Regions from separate parts of the Streptomyces sp. NRRL B-3229 genome, predicted to be linked through region 1. Evidence: riboswitches for the same ligand, from Rfam matches in the RefSeq annotation. Region 1 holds a riboswitch; the other holds the start of a gene.
What was found. A riboswitch is a leader RNA that binds a small molecule or an ion and turns the genes downstream of it on or off. The one in region 1 is predicted to bind S-adenosylmethionine.
Positions count from the first base shown of each region.

Region 1 (9,369 bases):
TCCGGGCGGAGTTCGCGGAGCATCCCCGGCACCAGACACAGGTGGTAGTCCTGCACCAGGACCGCCGCCCCCTCGGCCGCCTCCTCCGCCAGCGCCTCGGCGAAGGCGCGGTTGTACGTCTCGTACGACGCCCACTGGCGCCGGAACTCCGCGTCGAAGACCGGCTCCAGCGGGGTCTGGTACAGCAGGTGGTGGACGAACCACAGCACCGAGTTGGCGACGCCGTTGTACGCGTCCGCGTGCACGTCGGCGGGGATGGCGAGCATCCGCACGCCGTCCTCGCCGACGCCCTGCGCCACGGCCTCGCGGTCGCCGTCGGAGAGCGCCGAGCACACCCACAGGGCGCCGGCGTCGGGGCCGATCGCGGACAGGCCGGAGACCAGGCCGCCGCCGCCACGCTTCGCTGTGAGTTCGCCGTTCTCCTGGAGCTCGTACGAGACGGGGCCTCGGTTGGATGCGACCAGTACCTGGGCGTTGTGCGAGGGAGCCATGCCTCGACATCTAGCCCAGTGTCGAACCGCTCAAACGTTCCCGTCTCGTCTTCGGCCGCGGGACGGTGGGGGCTGGTCGCGCAGTTCCCCGCGCCCCTGAGTAGATCTACGCAGCCTTTCTCTTCATGTACTCCGGGATTTCCGTCATCGGCGGGCGTTCCTCCGTGTCGACCGAGTAGGTGCGGGGCTCGAAGCCCTCCTGCCCCCGTTCGAACTGCGTGAGGGACGGGCGGATCAGGTGGCCGCGGGCCAGGCGGAGCTGGGCCGTGCGGTAGATCGCCGCCGACATGCGGCCCAGGGCCTGGCCGTCCTGGTGGCGGTGCTTGCGGACGCCGACGTCGACCTGGGCGAGGGCGTCCAGGCCCACCAGGTGCAGCGCGTCGACCAGCATGCCCAGCTCGACGCCGTAGCCCACGGGGAACGGCAGCTGCTCCAGGAGGCTGCGGCGGGCCGCGTACTCGCCGCCGAGCGGCTGCACGAAGCCGGCCAGCTGCGGCCAGTGCATGTTCAGCAGCGGGCGCGCCATGAGCTCGGTGACCCGGCCGCCCTGACCGGCCGCGCCGCCCAGAGGACGGTCGTACATGCCCTTGACCAGGTCGACCCCGGGTTCGGTGAGCAGCGGGCCGACGATGCCCAGGACGAAGTCCGAGGAGAACTCCTTCAGGTCGGCGTCGATGAAGCAGACGATGTCCCCGCGGGTGACCAGCAGGGAGCGCCACAGGACCTCGCCCTTGCCCGGGAGAGCGGGCAGCCTGGGCAGGATCTCGTCGCGGTGCACCACGGTGGCGCCGGCCGCGGCGGCGACCTCGGAGGTGCGGTCGGTCGACCCCGAGTCGACGACGACGATCTCGTCGACGAGCGGAACCTGCCGCACCAGGTCGTGACGTATCACGGAGACGATGTCACCGACCGTCTCCTCCTCGTTGAGCGCGGGCAGCACGACACTGACCGTCTGCCCGGTGCGCTGCTTGGCGGCCATGATCTGGTGGAGCGGGCGATCGGTCACCGACCAGGAGCGGGTACTCAGCCAGCGCTCGACTTCTTCCAGCACGTAGGCGGCTCCTTCGTGTGTGGTCCGGGTGATCCGTCTCGCGGTTCGGACGGACTATCTCAACTGTCCTGGTTGTCGGTTACAGTCTTGAACAACGCGGGTGACCATCGCATGTCCTGGATCGCCCGCCGACCACAACTTCATACCGCTCATCCAGAGGGGCAGAGGGATACGGCCCGATGAAGCCCCGGCAACCCTCCAGTCGGTTCTCGTAGATCACCGTTGATCATTTCGCGAGGCTCCCGGCTAGGGAAGGTGCCAAATCCGTCTCACGGCGAAACGCGTCGTGAGGAAGATGAGGAGAAAGGGCCTCGCCTCCATGGCTGCGCAGACTGTTGCAAGCACCACGAACTCCGTCGACCTGGGTCCCGCCGCGGCACTGAGCTGCCGCGAGTGCGGTCACCGCGTGCCGCTCGGCCCGGTCTTCGCCTGCGAGGAGTGTTTCGGCCCGCTCGAGATCGCGTACGACTACTCGGCCTACGAAACCGAGGAGCTCCGCAAGCGGATCGAGGCGGGACCCGCGAACATCTGGCGTTACGCCCCGCTGCTGCCCGTCCCCGCGGACGTGGCGGACAAGCCCAACATCAACCCCGGCTGGACCCCCCTCGTGAAGGCCGACAACCTCGCCCGCGAGCTCGGGGTCACCGGCGGCCTGTACATCAAGGACGACTCCGGCAACCCGACGCACTCCTTCAAGGACCGCGTCGTCGCGCAGGCCCTGGAGGCGGCGCGCGCGTTCGGCTTCACCACTCTCTCCTGCTCCTCGACCGGCAACCTCGCCGGTGCGGTCGGTGCCGCCGCCGCCCGGGCCGGCTTCCGCTCGTGCGTGTTCATCCCGCACGACCTGGAGCAGGGCAAGGTCGTCATGGCCGCGATCTACGGCGGCGAGCTCGTCGGCATCGAGGGCAACTACGACGACGTGAACCGCTTCTGCTCCGAGCTGATCGGCGACCCGGCCGGCGAGGGCTGGGGCTTCGTGAACGTCAACCTGCGGCCGTACTACGCCGAGGGCTCCAAGACGCTGGCGTACGAGATCTGCGAGCAGCTCGGCTGGAAGCTCCCCGACCAGCTGGTCGTGCCGATCGCGTCCGGCTCCCAGCTCACGAAGATCGACAAGGGACTCCAGGAGCTGATCAAGCTCGGGCTCGTCGAGGACAAGCCGTACAAGATCTTCGGTGCGCAGGCGGAGGGGTGCAGCCCGGTCTCCGTCGCGTACAAGGCGGGGCACGACGTCGTACGGCCGCAGAAGCCGAACACCATCGCCAAGTCCCTCGCCATCGGGAACCCGGCGGACGGGCCGTACGTGCTGGACATCGCCCGTCGTACGGGGGGTGCCGTGGAGGACGTGAACGACGAGCAGGTCGTGGACGCGATCAAGCTGCTGGCGCGGACCGAGGGCATCTTCGCGGAGACCGCGGGTGGCGTGACCGTGGGTGTGGCCCGCAAGCTGATCGAGAACGGTGTCCTCGACCCGGCGAAGACCACGGTGGTGCTGAACACCGGCGACGGTCTCAAGACCCTGGACGCGGTGGCCGGTACCGGACTCACCGCCACGATTCGTCCGAACCTCGACTCTTTCCGAGAGGCTGGCCTCGCATGAGCGTCAACGTCCGCATCCCCACCATCCTGCGCACCTACACCGGCGGCCAGGCCGAGGTGCAGGCCGAGGGCGGGACCCTCGCCGAGGTCATCGCGGATCTGGAGAAGAACCACACCGGTATCGCCGCGCGCGTTCTCGACGACCAGGGCAAGCTGCGCCGGTTCGTCAATGTGTACGTGAATGACGACGACGTGCGGTTCGAGCAGGGGCTGGAGACGGCGACGCCCGACGGGGCGGGAGTCTCGATCATCCCGGCGGTCGCCGGCGGGTGAGCGTGACCCCGATCGCGACCGTGACCGTATGACTGGTCATTACCTTCGGTAACAGTAATTACCGAGTGTTCAACTGATTGCCCCCTCCGTGAGAGAAGCGGAGGGGGCAATTCTCTATGGTTGAGCGCGGTACAGTTGGGGAACCAGGGTCTTTCTCCTTGCCGTACGCATATGAGTTCTCGCTCCACATGCGATGAGAAGTAGCCAAAGTGTGTGCACTTTATGCGGCTTATGCGCCCTTTATGGGGCCCGACTTGCCCCGAATTCGGGCGAATTCTCACTACATTCCGGACCCCTTCCGTCCAGAATTCTCGTCCGATTGACCTGTTGCAGACGGCAGTTGGACAGATACATTCAGCCGCGGTCGACGCGTTCCGGCGCACGCCCCCAACCATGTGGGGGGTGAGGTCTGACCCGGATCCGCGAAGTGCGGATCCGTGCAAGGGCCAGTAATAGGGGAGTTAGGCATGGCTCAGGGCACCGTCAAGTGGTTCAACGCGGAGAAGGGGTACGGCTTCATCGCGGTCGACGGTGGTGCGGATGTATTCGTCCACTACAGCGCGATCCAGATGGACGGTTACCGCACCCTTGAAGAGGGCCAGCGGGTCGAGTTCGAGATCTCGCAGGGTCAGAAGGGGCCGCAGGCGGACATGGTCCGTCTCGCGACTGGCTGAAGCACGCGCCGGGTAACAACAGCGTCGTTCTTCTTTTCTTGAACGAAGGGCTCGTACCCCATGGGGAGTCATGGGTACGGGCCCTTCGTCATGCCTCGTCACGAGTCCCGGCATGTCCCCGTCACGCGCCCGCAACCCCGTCCCGGACCCTGCCCGATCCACGAGAGGCGCTTGCACTCGACCATGCCGAGTGCTAATCATTGGCGTTAGCACTCTGAAGGTGAGAGTGACAACGAAGGACCGGGTCGGTGAGGCCCGCAGGCCGGGTGGGGAAGGAACCCACGAGGTGTGCGAGCCGTCCGTCGCGGGCGCGGGCGCGGTCCGAAGGAATCACCCCCAGTCCTGGAGGGACCACTTCACATGGCCAAGATCATCGCGTTCGACGAGGAGGCGCGGCGCGGCCTCGAGCGCGGCATGAACCAGCTCGCGGACGCCGTCAAGGTGACGCTCGGCCCCAAGGGCCGCAACGTCGTCCTCGAGAAGAAGTGGGGCGCCCCCACGATCACCAACGATGGTGTCTCCATCGCCAAGGAGATCGAGCTCGAGGACCCGTACGAGAAGATCGGCGCCGAGCTGGTCAAGGAAGTCGCCAAGAAGACGGACGACGTCGCCGGTGACGGTACGACCACCGCGACCGTGCTCGCCCAGGCCCTGGTCAAGGAGGGCCTGCGCAACGTAGCCGCCGGCGCCAACCCCATGGCCCTCAAGCGCGGTATCGAGAAGGCCGTCGAGGCCGTCTCCGCCGCTCTCCTCGAGCAGGCCAAGGACGTCGAGACCAAGGAGCAGATCGCTTCCACGGCCTCCATCTCCGCCGCCGACACCCAGATCGGCGAGCTCATCGCCGAGGCCATGGACAAGGTCGGCAAGGAAGGCGTCATCACCGTCGAGGAGTCCCAGACCTTCGGTCTGGAGCTGGAGCTCACCGAGGGTATGCGCTTCGACAAGGGCTACATCTCGGCGTACTTCGCCACCGACATGGAGCGCATGGAGGCGTCGCTCGACGACCCCTACATCCTCATCGCCAACTCCAAGATCGGCTCCGTCAAGGACCTGCTCCCGCTCCTGGAGAAGGTCATGCAGTCGGGCAAGCCGCTGCTGATCATCGCCGAGGACGTCGAGGGCGAGGCCCTGTCGACCCTGGTCGTCAACAAGATCCGCGGCACCTTCAAGTCCGTCGCCGTCAAGGCCCCGGGCTTCGGTGACCGCCGCAAGGCCATGCTCGGCGACATCGCCATCCTCACGGGCGGCGAGGTCATCTCCGAGGAGGTCGGCCTCAAGCTGGAGAACGCGACCCTGGACCTCCTGGGCCGCGCCCGCAAGGTCGTCATCACCAAGGACGAGACCACCATCGTCGACGGTGCCGGTTCCTCGGACCAGGTCAACGGCCGTGTGAACCAGATCCGCGCCGAGATCGAGAACAGCGACTCGGACTACGACCGCGAGAAGCTCCAGGAGCGCCTGGCCAAGCTCGCCGGTGGCGTCGCCGTCATCAAGGCCGGTGCCGCGACCGAGGTCGAGCTCAAGGAGCGCAAGCACCGCATCGAGGACGCCGTTCGCAACGCGAAGGCGGCCGTCGAGGAGGGCATTGTCGCCGGTGGTGGCGTGGCCCTGCTCCAGGCCTCCCAGGTCTTCGAGAAGCTGGAGCTCGAGGGTGACGAGGCGACCGGCGCCAACGCCGTGAAGCTCGCCCTGGAGGCCCCGCTCAAGCAGATCGCCGTCAACGGTGGTCTCGAGGGTGGCGTCGTCGTCGAGAAGGTCCGCAACCTCACCGTCGGCCACGGCCTGAACGCCGCGACCGGTGAGTACGTCGACATGATCGCCGAGGGCATCATCGACCCGGCGAAGGTGACCCGCTCTGCCCTGCAGAACGCCGCCTCCATCGCCGCGCTGTTCCTCACCACCGAGGCCGTCATCGCCGACAAGCCGGAGAAGGCCGCCGCGCCCGCCGGTGGCGGCATGCCGGGCGGTGACATGGACTTCTGATCACCCCCGGGCCGCGAGGCCTGACGGTTGATCAACGGTCTTGCCGGGGGCGGCACTTCCTGGGAACAGGGGGTGGCCGCCCCCGGTCTTTTCTTGCGCTATAGTTGATCACGAGCCGCCCGACGTGAACTCCCGTCGGTCGACTACGCGTTGGTGGTCCAAGGAAAGACGCCCCGCTTCCTGCGGGGAAATGCAGGTGCAAGGCCTGCCCGGCGCTCCATGTGAAGCCCGTCCCACGTCGTGGGGCGGGCTTCTGTCGTGCAGGGCGCCTTGGTAGCGTATATGTACATGCACATACCAAGGAGTATCGCCTCGTGACCGCCTCCCCCGCCTCGTCCACCTCCCGCGCCGCCGAGATCCTCGCCCGCCCGGTCCACATCAACGGTCTGACCGTCCCGAACCGCATCGCCATGGCGCCCATGACCCGCATGTTCTCCCCGGGCGGCATCCCCGGCGAGGACGTGGCGTCGTACTACTCACGCCGCGCCGCCGCCGGAGTCGGTCTCATCGTCACCGAGGGCACCTACGTCGGCCACGAGTCGGCCGGGAACAGCGACCGCGTCCCGCGGTTCCACGGTGAGGAGCAGCTGGCCGGCTGGGCGAAGGTCGCCGAGCAGGTGCACGCGGCCGGCGGCACCATCGTCCCGCAGCTGTGGCACATCGGCATGGTGCGTGAGCAGGGCCAGGCGCCCTACGCCGACGCCCCCGCGGTCGGTCCCTCCGGTCTGCGCATCGGCGCCGACGAGCCCACCGGCAAGGCCATGACCCAGCTCGACCTGGACGACGTCATCGGCGCGTTCGCCCAGGCCGCGGCCGCCGCCGAGCGCATCGGCTTCGACGGTGTGGAGCTGCACGGCGCCCACGGCTACCTCCTCGACCAGTTCCTGTGGGCGGGCACCAACCGGCGCGGCGACTCCTACGGCGGTGACCCGGTCGCCCGTACGAAGTTCGCGGCGGAGATCGTGGCGGCCGTACGGGAGACGGTGTCGCCGGAGTTCCCGATCATCTTCCGGTACTCGCAGTGGAAGCAGGAGGCGTACCAGGCGCGGCTCGCTCAGACGCCGGAGGAACTGGAGGCGATCCTCACGCCGCTGGCCTCCGCGGGGGTGGACGCCTTCCACGCCTCCACCCGCCGCTACTGGCTGCCGGAGTTCGACGGATCCGACCTCAACCTGGCCGGCTGGACGAAGAAGCTGACTGGAAAGACGACGATCACGGTCGGGTCGGTCGGGCTCGACGGCGACTTCATCCGTGGGTTCGTGGGGGAGGGGTCGCCGGTCAAGGGGATCGACGACCTCCTCGATGCGCTGGAGCGCGAGGAGTACGACATGGTGGCCGTGGGGCGTGCGCTGCTTCAGGACCCGGAGTGGGCGGCGAAGGTGCTGGCCGGTCGGTTCGACGAGCTTCAGCCGTATGACGCGGTGGCGCTGAAGTCGCTGAGCTGACGGTTCGGTTCGTCTCTGCGGGTCGGTGGGGGCTGCCGTTCCTGGGGGCTGCGCCCCCAGCCCCCGTCGGCCCGAAGGGCCTCGTCCTCAAACGACCATGTGGCGACCGGCGCACTGACGCGGGACCGGAACTCCCGCTAGCGTCAAGGGACATGCGGATCCTTCAGCTCTCGGACACCCATGTGGAGCGCACCGACGCTCCGAACAGGAACGGCGTCAACGCCACCGAATCCCTGCGGCTGATGCTCGCCGAGCTGTGGCACCTGCGGGACGTCGACGCGGTCGTCGTGACCGGGGACATCGCCGACCAGGGGGACGTGGAGGCGTACACGGCGGTGCGGGAGCTGGTCGGGGAGTTCGCCCGGCTCCGGAACGCCCCCGTCTTCTACACCACCGGCAACCACGACGAGCGCGAGGCCTTCGGCAAGGTGCTGGGCAGCGGGCATGCCGAGCCCGAGTGCGTGCTGGAGACCGACGCGGCGGAACGGGCCGCGGTGAGCACGGTCGGCGGTCACCGGTTCGTCACCCTCGACTCGCTGGTGCCGGGAAAGGTGTACGGCCGGATCAGCCCCGCTCAACTGAACTGGCTGCGGCAGGTGTTGAGCACCCCGGCCGAGCACGGCACGGTCCTCGCGTTCCACCACCCGCCCATCAGCCTCGGCCTGTCCGTCACCCAGCAGGTCTTCGGGCTGCTCGATCCCGGGGAGCTGGCGGCGGCGATCCGGGGCAGTGACGTACGGGTGGTCCTCACCGGGCACTACCACCTCCAGCTCTTCGGGATGCTGGAGTCCGTGCCCGTATGGGTGACGCCGGGGGTGGTCAACCGGATCGACCTGACGACGCCGTACGGCACCGAGCGCGCGGTACGCGGCGCCTCCGCCTCGCTGGTGGAGCTGGGCGGGCCGGCGAGCCCGATGTTCCACACCTTCCACGCGCGGGACCCGCGGGCGCACGAGACGGTGTACCAGCTGGACGAGGAGCGCACCCGGGCGGTGGTGGCGGAGCACGGACCCTGACCGACTCGGTTGACTCAGGCAAGGAGTGTCGGCTGGAGTGGTCAGGACCAGCCCTCCGGCCCCGGGGAGTTCGACGATGACGTCAGCTGCGGATCTCGACGTGCGCACCACCGCCGGTGCGGTGTGCGGACGGGAGGAGGGGGGCCTCGGCGTCTTCCGGGGCATCCCCTTCGCCGAGCCGCCGGTCGGCGAGGCCCGGTTCCAGGCGCCGCGGCCCGCGCGGAGCTGGGAGGGGGTCCGGGAGGCGTACGCGTTCGGGCCGCCGCCCCCGCAGGAGTCCGGGTTCCAGGGCCGGGCGACCGCGGTGGAGCAACCAACGGGCGACGACTGGCTGACGGTCAACGTCTGGACCCCGGCCGCAGATCCGGCCGCCCGGCGTCCGGTCATGGTGTGGATCTACGGCGGTGCCTACAAACTGGGTCACGCGGGCAGCCCCGGCTACGACGCCCAGCATCTGGCGCGCGCCGGTGACGTGGTCGTCGTGACCCTCAACTACCGCGTCGGCATCGAGGGGTTCGCCCTGCTGGAGGGCGCTCCCGCGAACCGGGGGCTGCTGGATCAGGTCGCGGCGCTGGAGTGGGTGCGGGACAACATCACGGCGTTCGGCGGGGATCCGGAGCAGGTCACGGTGTTCGGGGAGTCGGCGGGCGCGGGATCGGTGGCGTCCCTGCTGGCGATGCCGAGCGCGCGGGGGCTGTTCCGGCGGGCGGTCGCGCAGAGCATGCCCGTGACGTACTTCTCCGCCGAGCTGGCCCGGGACATCGCGGTGGAGTTCGGCAAGGAGGCGGGACTCGCTGCCACGGCCGACGCGCTGGCCGCCGTGGACCCGCGTGAACT
Region 1 covers NZ_JOGP01000007.1:334,193-343,561, reverse strand. Annotated here, with positions in the region: gene IF54_RS0113440 (alpha,alpha-trehalose-phosphate synthase (UDP-forming)) at 1-491, opposite strand, end outside; gene IF54_RS0113435 (glucosyl-3-phosphoglycerate synthase) at 598-1,542, opposite strand; SAM riboswitch class I at 1,689-1,844, shown strand; gene thrC (threonine synthase) at 1,862-3,142, shown strand; gene IF54_RS0113425 (MoaD/ThiS family protein) at 3,139-3,414, shown strand; gene IF54_RS0113420 (cold-shock protein) at 3,882-4,088, shown strand; gene groL (chaperonin GroEL) at 4,449-6,071, shown strand; gene IF54_RS0113410 (NADH:flavin oxidoreductase) at 6,386-7,516, shown strand; gene IF54_RS0113405 (metallophosphoesterase family protein) at 7,669-8,532, shown strand; gene IF54_RS0113400 (carboxylesterase/lipase family protein) at 8,609-9,369, shown strand, end outside.

Region 2 (9,369 bases), on a different contig from region 1:
CCGTTGCGGATCTGCTCGGGCGAGAGATAGCCCACCGAGCCGACGACCACCCCGGTCCGGGTCAGCGCGGTCCCTTCCAGCGCCCGGACGATCCCGAAGTCGATGACCCGGGGCCCGTCGGGCGCGAGCAGGATGTTGGAGGGCTTGAGGTCCCGGTGCACCAGGCCCTTGGTGTGGATCGCGGCGAGCGCCTCGGCCAGCGCCCCCGTCAGCAGCCGTACCGCGTCCGCGCCCAGCGGCCCCCGGTCGAGCACCGCGTCCCGCAGGTTGGGGCCCGCCACGAACTCGCTGGCCATCCACGGCCGCGCGGCCTCGGTGTCGGCGTCCACGACCCGCGCGGTGTAGGTGCCGGCTCCGCCGACGGTCTGCGCCGCCCGCACCTCGTGCCGGAACCGGGCGCGGAAGGTGCGGTCCTCGGCGTGCTCGGCGCGGACCACCTTCACCGCGAGCCTGAGCCCGCCCCGCGCCTCGGCGAGGTACACCTCGCCCATGCCGCCCGACCCGAGTCTGCCCAGGACCCCGTACGGTCCGATGGTCCGCGGATCGGTCTCCCGCAGCTCCTGCACCCCGTGCTCCCCCTGCCTCGTACGGCTCTCGGGCGAGCGTATACGCCGTAGGGAGGGGCCAGTTGGTCAGACGGCCGGGACGCAGCGCCCGTCCTCGGTGCGGTACTGCCACTTCGCACCATCGGCGACCAGTTCCTTCACGGCCTTCACGAAACGCTCCACGTGCTCGTCCGGGGTGCCCGCGCCGAAACTCACCCGGATCGCGTTCAGGGACTTCTCGCCGGGCGCCGCCTCGGGAGCCCCGCACTCGCCCTGGGTCTGCGGGTCGCTGCCGAGGAGGGTGCGGACGAGCGGGTGGGCGCAGAAGAGGCCGTCGCGGACGCCGATGCCGTACTCGGCGGAGAGCGCTGCGGCGAAGTGGGAGCTGTTCCAGCCCTCGACGACGAAGGAGATCACGCCGACGCGGGGGGCGTCGTCGCCGAACAGGGACAGGACGCGCACCTCGGGGACCTCCGCCAGCCCTTCGCGGACCTTGGCGATCAGGTGCTGCTCACGGGCGACCAGGGTGTCGAAGCCGGCCTCGGTGAGGGCCTTGCAGGCCGAGGCGATGGAGTAGGCGCCGATGACGTTCGGGGAGCCGGCCTCGTGGCGGGCGGCGGTGTCGTGCCACTCCACGTCCACTCCCCCGTCCTCACGCCGGGTGACCTTGCGGCTGGCGCCACCGCCGGCGAGGTAGGGGTCGGCCGCCTTGAGCCAGTCGGCACGGCCGGCCAGGACGCCGGAGCCGAACGGGGCGTAGAGCTTGTGGCCGGAGAAGGCGACCCAGTCGACGTCCAGGTCACGGACGCTCACCGGGTGGTGCGGGGCCAGCTGGGCGGCGTCCAGGACGATCCGGGCGCCGTGGGCGTGGGCGGCGGCGGCCAGCTCGCGGACCGGCCACAGTTCGCCGGTGACGTTGGAGGCGCCGGTGACGCAGACCAGGGCCGGGCCCTGCGGGTCACGGGCGGCGAGGGCCTTCTCCAGGGTCTCGACGGCCTGCCGCGGGGTGCGGGGGGCGTCGAGGTAGCTGACCCGGGCGTCCTGCCAGGGCAGAAGGCTCGCGTGGTGCTCGGTCTCGAAGACGAAGACCTGGCAGTCGGCGGGGAGGGCGGCGGCGAGGAGGTTGAGCGAGTCGGTGGTCGACCGGGTGAAGATCAGCTGGTCGTCGTCGCGGCAGTCCAGGAACTCGGTGACGGTCCTGCGGGCGTTCTCGAAGAGGTCCGTCGACAGCTGGGAGAGGTAGCCGGCCCCGCGGTGCACACTGCCGTAGTAGGGCGCGTACGCCGCCACGTCGTCCCAGACGCGCTGGAGGGCGGGGGCGCTGGCCGCGTAGTCGAGCGCCGCGTAGGTGACTTCGCCGCCGGTCACGAGCGGGACGGTGACATCCCTGCCCAGAACGGGCAGCTGCGCACAAATGGTCTGGGTGGAGGCAGCGGTGGAGACAGACATGGGGAACTCCCGTGGAAAGAGAAAAGTGAGATGGATGTGCGGAGAGGGGGCTCGGCGCCCTATCGCATTCGCTTGCTCACGGAAGACTCCTCGAACGACCAGGATCCCTGGTTCGTGAGGGATCCGCGCTTGCCGCAGACCTCGCTGCCTACGGCCTGGTCTTCACCCGGGGCACCCCGCCACGGACGGAGGGTTGCCGGACAGTCGGCCGGGGCCTCATGACTGTCACTCATGACCTGGTCAAAAAACCTACGCGAGGTGATCGTCGTCCCGCAACCCGTGTCCGGATCGCGGGACGACACCCCGCCGGACGCTAGGCGTTGCTCGCGGCCACCCAGCGCTCCAGGGTCCGCTTGGCCGCCCCGGAGTCGATCGACTCCGCGGCCTTGTCCATCCCGGCCCGCAGCTGCTCGGCCAGCGTCCCGGTGCCCGGGTCCAGGGCGACCAGCGCGGCCGCCGAGTTCAGGAGTACGGCGTCCCGGACCGGGCCTCTCTCGCCGTCCAGGAGCTTCCTGGCGACCTCCGCGTTGTACGCCGGGTCGCCGCCGCGCAGGGCCTCCACCGGCACCAGGTCGATGCCGACGTCCCGGGGGTCGAAGCTCTCCTCGGTGACCTTGCCGTCGCGGACGACCCAGACGTGGGAGGTCGAGGTGGTCGTCAGCTCGTCGAGGCCGTCGTCACCGCGGAAGACCAGGGAGGAGTTGCCGCGCTCGGCGAAGACGCCCGCGACGACGGGTGCCATGCGTGGATCGGCGACCCCGACCGCCTGGGACCGCACCCGGGCGGGGTTGGTCAGCGGGCCGAGGATGTTGAACACCGTGCGGATGCCCAACTGACCGCGGGCGGCGCCCGCGTGCCGCAGCGCCGGATGGAACTTGATCGCGAAGCAGAAGGTGATACCGGCCTCGCCGGCCACCTCGGCCACCCGCTGCGGGGTCAGCTCCAGGTTGACGCCGAGCTTCTCCAGGACGTCCGAGGCGCCGGACGCGGAGGAGGCGGCCCGGTTGCCGTGCTTCACGACCGTGGCACCGGTGCCGGCCACGACGATCGCCGACATCGTGGAGATGTTGACGGTCTTGGCGCCGTCGCCGCCGGTGCCGACGATGTCGACCGTCCGTCCGGGGACCTCGATCACATTGGCGTGCGCGTACATCGTCCGCACCAGCCCGTTGATCTCCTCGACCGTCTCGCCCTTGGCTCTGAGGGCGACCACGAAACCGGCGGTCTGCGCGTCGGTCGCCTCGCCCTGCATGATCCGGTCCATCGCCCACGCCGTCGCGTCGGCGCTCTGGTCACGGCCGTACAGCAGGGCGTTCAGCACCTCGGGCCAGGAACGGCCCGCCGCGGTGTCGCCTCCAGCGGGGGTCACAGCGCTCATGGGGCCGCTCCAGATGTCGTAGAAAAGTGTGCTGACACCCTATCCAGCCCGCAGCACGCCACAGGGCCACGTCCGGCCCTCGGACGAGCCCCCACCGACCCGCACGGGAAAGGGCCCGTCCGGCGAACCGGACGGGCCCTTGCTACCGCGCGTGGCGAGCGCAGCGACAAGCAGTGATCAGTGGTGGCCGTGGCCGCTCGTGATCTCCTTGTACTCCTCGACGGTCGGCTTGGCGATCTGGGCTTCCTCGCCGTAGTACGCCTCGCTGAGCTTGGCACGCAGCTTCTCGGAGCGGCCGACCTTGCGCTCGACGCCGTTCGCGTCGACCGTGGGGCCGATCTCGGCCGGCTTGTACTGCTCGTGCGCCGTGAGCGTGTGCAGCTGCTCCTGGCTGAGCGGCTCGTGCACCTCGATGAACTCACCGTGCGGCAGGCGCTTGATGATGCCGGACTCGCGGCCGTGCAGCACCTTGTCCTTGTCGCGGCGCTGGAGGCCGAGGCAGATCCGCTTCGTGGCGACGAACGCCAGGACCGGGGCGACGAAGAACGCGACCCGCACGAACCAGGTGATGGCGTTGATCGACAGGTGGAAGTGGGTGGCCCAGAGGTCGTTTCCACCACCGACCAGCAGCACGAAGTACCAGGTGATCCACGCGACACCGAACGCGGTCCGTGTCGGGGCGTTGCGCGGGCGGTCCAGGATGTGGTGCTCGCGCTTGTCGCCGGTGACCCAGGACTCGATGAACGGGTAGACCGCGATCGCGACCAGGACCAGCGGGAAGATCATCAGCGGGATGAACACGCCCAGGACGAGCGTGTGCCCCCAGAAGTTGATCTCCCAGCCCGGCATGACGCGGATCAGGCCCTCGGAGAAGCCCATGTACCAGTCCGGCTGGGCGCCCGTGGACACCTGGTCGGGACGGTAGGGGCCCATCGACCAGATCGGGTTGATCGAGGCGATGGCCGCGATGGCCGCGATGACACCGAAGACCAGGAAGAAGAAGCCTCCGGCCTTGGCCATGTAGACCGGCAGCAGCGGCATGCCGACGACGTTGTTGTTGGTCTTGCCGGGGCCCGCGAACTGCGTGTGCTTGTGGTAGAAGACCAGGATCAGGTGGCCGACGACCAGGCCGAGCATGATGCCCGGCAGCAGCAGGACGTGGATCGAGTAGAAGCGGGCCACGAAGTCGCCGCCCGGGAACTCTCCGCCGAACAGGAAGAACGACAGGTACGTGCCGACGATCGGCACGGACAGGACCGCGCCCTCCATGAAGCGGACACCGGTGCCGGAGAGCAGGTCGTCCGGCAGCGAGTAACCGGTGAAGCCGGTGAACATGCCGAGGACGAACAGCAGGAAGCCGAACAGCCAGTTGACCTCACGCGGCTTGCGGAACGCGCCCGTGAAGAACACCCGCATCATGTGCACGAACATGCCGGCGAGGAAGATCAGCGCCGCCCAGTGGTGGATCTGCCGGATCAGCAGACCACCGCGCACATCGAAGGAGATGTGCATGGTCGAGTTGAACGCCTCGGACATCATCTGTCCCTGGAGCGGGACGTAGCTGCCGTGGTACTCCACCTCGTTCATCGACGGGTGGAAGAACAGCGTCAGATACACACCCGTGAGGATGATGATGATGAAGCTGTAGAGGCAGACCTCGCCCAACATGAACGACCAGTGGTCGGGGAAGATCTTGCGCATGTTGGCCTTGGCCAGGGAGTAGATCCCCAGCCGGCCGTCGGCCCAGTCGGCGACGCGCTCGCCGGCCGGTGCCTTGTCGCGCGAGCGCGACCCGGTGGACTCTGTAGTGCTCATCCGCGCTCCCAGAATGCAGGACCGACGGGCTCCTCGAAGTCGCCGAGCGCTTCAAGGTAGCCCTCGTCGTTCACGCCGATGCGCAGCTGCGGCAGGGCGTGACCGGCGGGGCCGAAGATCACCCGGGCACCGTCGGAGAGGTCGAAGGTGGACTGGTGGCAGGGGCAGAGCACGTGGTGCGTCTGCTGCTCGTACAGGGAGATCGGGCAACCGACGTGGGTGCAGATCTTCGAGTACGCGACGATTCCCTCGTGCGACCACTCGAGCTCGCGCTTGTCCTTGATGTTGTCGGGCTGGAGCCGGACGATCATCAGGGCGGCCTTGGCGATCTCGGTCTGGAACTCCTCGGAGTGCTCCTCCAGGCCCTCGGGCTTGGCGAAGGTGAGGGACCCGACGGCGACGTCCGAGGGACGCAGCGGCTGGTCGGTGTTCATGTTGACCAGCAGCTTGCCCTTGGACCACATGGTGTGGCGGAGCTTGGTGCCGGGCAGCGGACCGAGGTCGCGCAGCAGCATGACACCGGAGAGCGGGAACAGGGCCAGCGCGCCGAACATCGTGTTGCGGATCAGCTTGCGACGGCCGAGCGCCGACTCCTTGGCGCCCTGCTTGAAGTCCGCGTGCACCTTCGCGCGGACCTCGGGGGACGCCTCGATCGGGTGACGCTCGTCGGCGATCTCCTCGTCGGACATCAGGGTGCGGGCCCAGTGGACCGCGCCCGCGCCGATCGCGAAGAGGGCGAGACCGAGGGTCAGGCCCAGCGCGAAGTTCAGCGCGTTGATGTGGCCGATCGGGAAGACGAAGATCGACTTGTCGTGAGGGATGCTCACGTACGAGGCGATGAACCCGATCGTCGACAGCATCGAGACCGTGAACAGCATGGCCACCGTGCGCTCGGACCGCCTGGCGGCCCGCTCGTCGATGTCCTGCACCCGGTGCTCGTGCGGCGGGAGACCGGGGTCGGCGAACGGGTTCTGCTCGTCCGCGACGCCTACCGCGCCGTGCGCGCCCTGCTCTGCGGGCAGGTTCTCTTCTGGAATGTCTTGGCTACTCATGACTTCTTGGCCTTTGCGGTCCGAGCGGCGACCCAGACGGCGACCGCGATCAGCGCGCCGAGGCCGAAGATCCAGGCGAACAGGCCTTCGGAGACCGGGCCGAGACCGCCCAGCTCAAGGCCGCCGGGGCTCACGGTGTCGTCGCCGTTGACCGCGTTCAGGTACGCGATGATGTCCTTCTTGTTCTGCTCCGACAGGGTGGTGTCGGGGAACGACGGCATGTTCTGCGGGCCGGTCTGCATGGCCTCGTAGATGTGCTTCGGGTCGACGCCCTCGAGGCTCGGCGCGAACTTGCCGTGCGTCAGCGCGCCACCCTTGCCGGTGAAGTTGTGGCACTGCGTGCAGTTGTCGCGGAACAGCTCGCCGCCCTTGGCGATGTCGGCACCGTCGGGGCCGTACTGCGCCTCCGTCGGAATGCTCGGACCCGCGCCCAGCGAGGAGATGTACGCGGCCAGCTGGTCGATCTCGGCCTGCGTGTAGATGACCTTCTTGCGCGGAACCTGCGCACCAGGCTGCTGGGCCGGCATGCGGCCGGTTCCAACCTGGAAGTCTACGGCCGCGGCGCCCACGCCCACCAGGCTCGGGCCGTCGGAGGATCCCTGACCGCCGGTGCCGTGGCAGCTGGCGCAGCCTACGGCGAAGAGCTTCTTGCCCTCGTCGATGGCCAGGGACTGGGCGGTTTCATCTGCCTGCGCCTTGCTCGCGGGCGCGAACACGGCGTACAGCCCCCCGGTGCATGCCAGCGCGAGGAGTAGGACGACGAGCGCCGCCAGCGGGTGGCGTCGTCGTGCGGAGAGCTTTTTCACGGATTACCCCGGTGTCAGGATCTTCTGCGTCGATGCTTGCGATGTCGGGAGCGGGCCCGGCTACTTGATCATGTAGATCGTGGCGAAGAGGCCGATCCAGACGACGTCGACGAAGTGCCAGTAGTAGGACACGACGATCGCCGCGGTCGCCTGCTCGTGGGTGAACCTCTTGGCCGCGTAGGTACGCCCGAGAACGAACAGGAACGCGATCAGGCCGCCCGTCACGTGCATGCCGTGGAAGCCGGTGGTCAGGTAGAACACCGAGCCGTACGGGTCGGAGGACAGGGAGAGCCCGTCCTTCTTCACCAGCTCCGTGTACTCGTAGATCTGACCGCCGATGAAGATCGCGCCCATGATGAACGTGACGATGAACCAGCCCCGGAGCTTCTTCACGTCACCGCGCTCGGCGGCGAAGACGCCGAGCTGGCAGGTGAGCGAGGAGAGCACCAGGATCGTGGTGTTCGTCGCCGAGAACGGGAAGTTCAGGCTGTGCGCCATTTCCTTCCAGTGATCGGGACCCGTCACCGATCGCAGGGTGAAGTACATCGCGAAGAGGGCCGCGAAGAACATCAGCTCGGAACTCAGCCAGATGATGGTTCCGACGCTGGTGAGGTTCGGTCGGTTGACCGACGGGTGCGCGTGCCCGGTTGTGTCTGTCGTTGCTGTCGCCACGACCGACATTATGTCGGTCGCTTATCCCGCCCTCACTCCGGGGGGTGCCGTTCGGAGTGTCTTACTCCTCCGTACCGGTGTTGACGTGGTGTTCAAGGGAGTAGCATCCGGGCCTACGGGCCTGTCCTTACGACGCTGACGTCACGGAGGAACAATGCAGCCGACCGCCACGGTGCTGGTCTACAGCGACGATTCCAACACCCGCGAGCAAGTTCGGCTGGCGACGGGACGCCGTCCCGCTCCCGACGTCCCGGTGGTGGAGTTCGTGGAGTGCGCCACGCCTGCGGCGGTGCTGAAGGAGCTGGACAAGGGCGGGATCGACGTCTGTGTCCTCGACGGCGAGGCCGTGCCCATGGGCGGTATGGGGTTGTGCCGGCAGATCAAGGACGAGGTGTTCCACTGCCCGCCGGTGCTGTTGCTGATCGGGCGGCCGCAGGACGCGTGGCTGGCCACGTGGAGCCGGGCGGAGGGTGCGGTGACGCATCCGGTGGATCCGGTGGAGTTCGCGTCGGCGCTGGCTTCTCTGCTGCGGTCTCGGAAGGCCCTGAGCGCCTAGGAGCTCGGGTCCTGCGGTTTGCGGGCGGCTGCGGGTCCGTTGCGGCTGAGCGCGCAGTTCCCCGCGCCCCTGAGTGGATCACACCGACGTCGGTCGCAGCCGTGCCGTCTGGTCCGCGCTCGGGGCGTCCGGGAGTGCTGCGACCAGGGCGCTGCCCTCGCGCCACTTCTTCCAGTCGAGGTTCCAGTCGCCGAAGCCGTTGCCGAAGGCCTCCATGGTGTGGCCGTCGGAGTTGACGACCTTGACCACGTCGCCCTCGTGGACCGTCTCGAAGAACCACTCGGCGTTGTCGGTGCTCATGCCGGTGCAGCCGTGGCTGACGTTGGCGTAGCCCTGTGAGCCCACCGACCAGGGGGCGGCGTGCACGTACTCGCCGCTCCAGGTGAGGCGGGTGGCGTAGTAGACCGGCAGGTCGTACGACTCCGAGGAACCCTCGGCGATGCCGATGCTGGTGCCGCGCATACGTACGAAGTACTCCTTGGCGAGTACGACCTTGACGCCGTTGCGGGTGTCGAAGCCGGGCTTGCCGGTGGTGACCGGGAGCTCCTTGATGACCTGGTCGTTCTTGTAGACGGTCATCGAGTGCGTCGAGGCGTCCGTCACGGCGATGATGCGTTCGCCGGTGGTCAGCTTGACGGGCTTGGCCTTGCCGCCCCAGAGCCGGTCGCCGATCTTGACGCCCTCCAGCTCGCTGCGGACCTGGACGGTGGCGTGGGCGGGCCAGTACTCCTTGGGCCGGTAGTGGAGCTCCTTGTCGTCCACCCAGTGCCAGGCGCCCTGCACGGCGGGCGTGGCGTCGACCCTGAGGGCCCGCTCGACGACCGCGCGCTGGGCCCTGTCCTTGACGGGCTTGTCCAGCTTGGCGGTGATCGGCTGGCCGACGCCGTAGGTGCCCGACTTGGGGCCGAAGGTGACGTTGAGGCGCTTCTTGCCGAGCGGCTTGCTGGTGTCGAAGGCGAGGACCTTGCGGCCGGGTGCCCCGTCGTCGTCCTCGGTGCTCACCCGGACCGTGTAGTGGGCGTTGGCGGCCAGCGCGGAGGTGCTGTGCCAGCGGGAGCCGTCGGCGGAGAGTTCGCCCGCCACGTAGCGGCCTGTG
Region 2 covers NZ_JOGP01000008.1:450,772-460,140, forward strand. Annotated here, with positions in the region: gene IF54_RS43905 (protein kinase domain-containing protein) at 1-566, opposite strand, end outside; gene IF54_RS0116330 (aminotransferase class V-fold PLP-dependent enzyme) at 633-1,994, opposite strand; SAM riboswitch class IV at 2,115-2,231, opposite strand; gene trpD (anthranilate phosphoribosyltransferase) at 2,308-3,372, opposite strand; gene IF54_RS0116340 (cytochrome b) at 3,550-5,187, opposite strand; gene IF54_RS0116345 (ubiquinol-cytochrome c reductase iron-sulfur subunit) at 5,184-6,239, opposite strand; gene IF54_RS0116350 (c-type cytochrome) at 6,236-7,045, opposite strand; gene IF54_RS0116355 (cytochrome c oxidase subunit 3) at 7,106-7,726, opposite strand; gene IF54_RS0116360 (response regulator transcription factor) at 7,872-8,273, shown strand; gene IF54_RS0116365 (L,D-transpeptidase) at 8,352-9,369, opposite strand, start outside.
Region 2: it holds a riboswitch for S-adenosylmethionine, as region 1 does, so the genes downstream of both, IF54_RS0116330 (aminotransferase class V-fold PLP-dependent enzyme) here and thrC (threonine synthase) in region 1, are expected to answer to the same signal.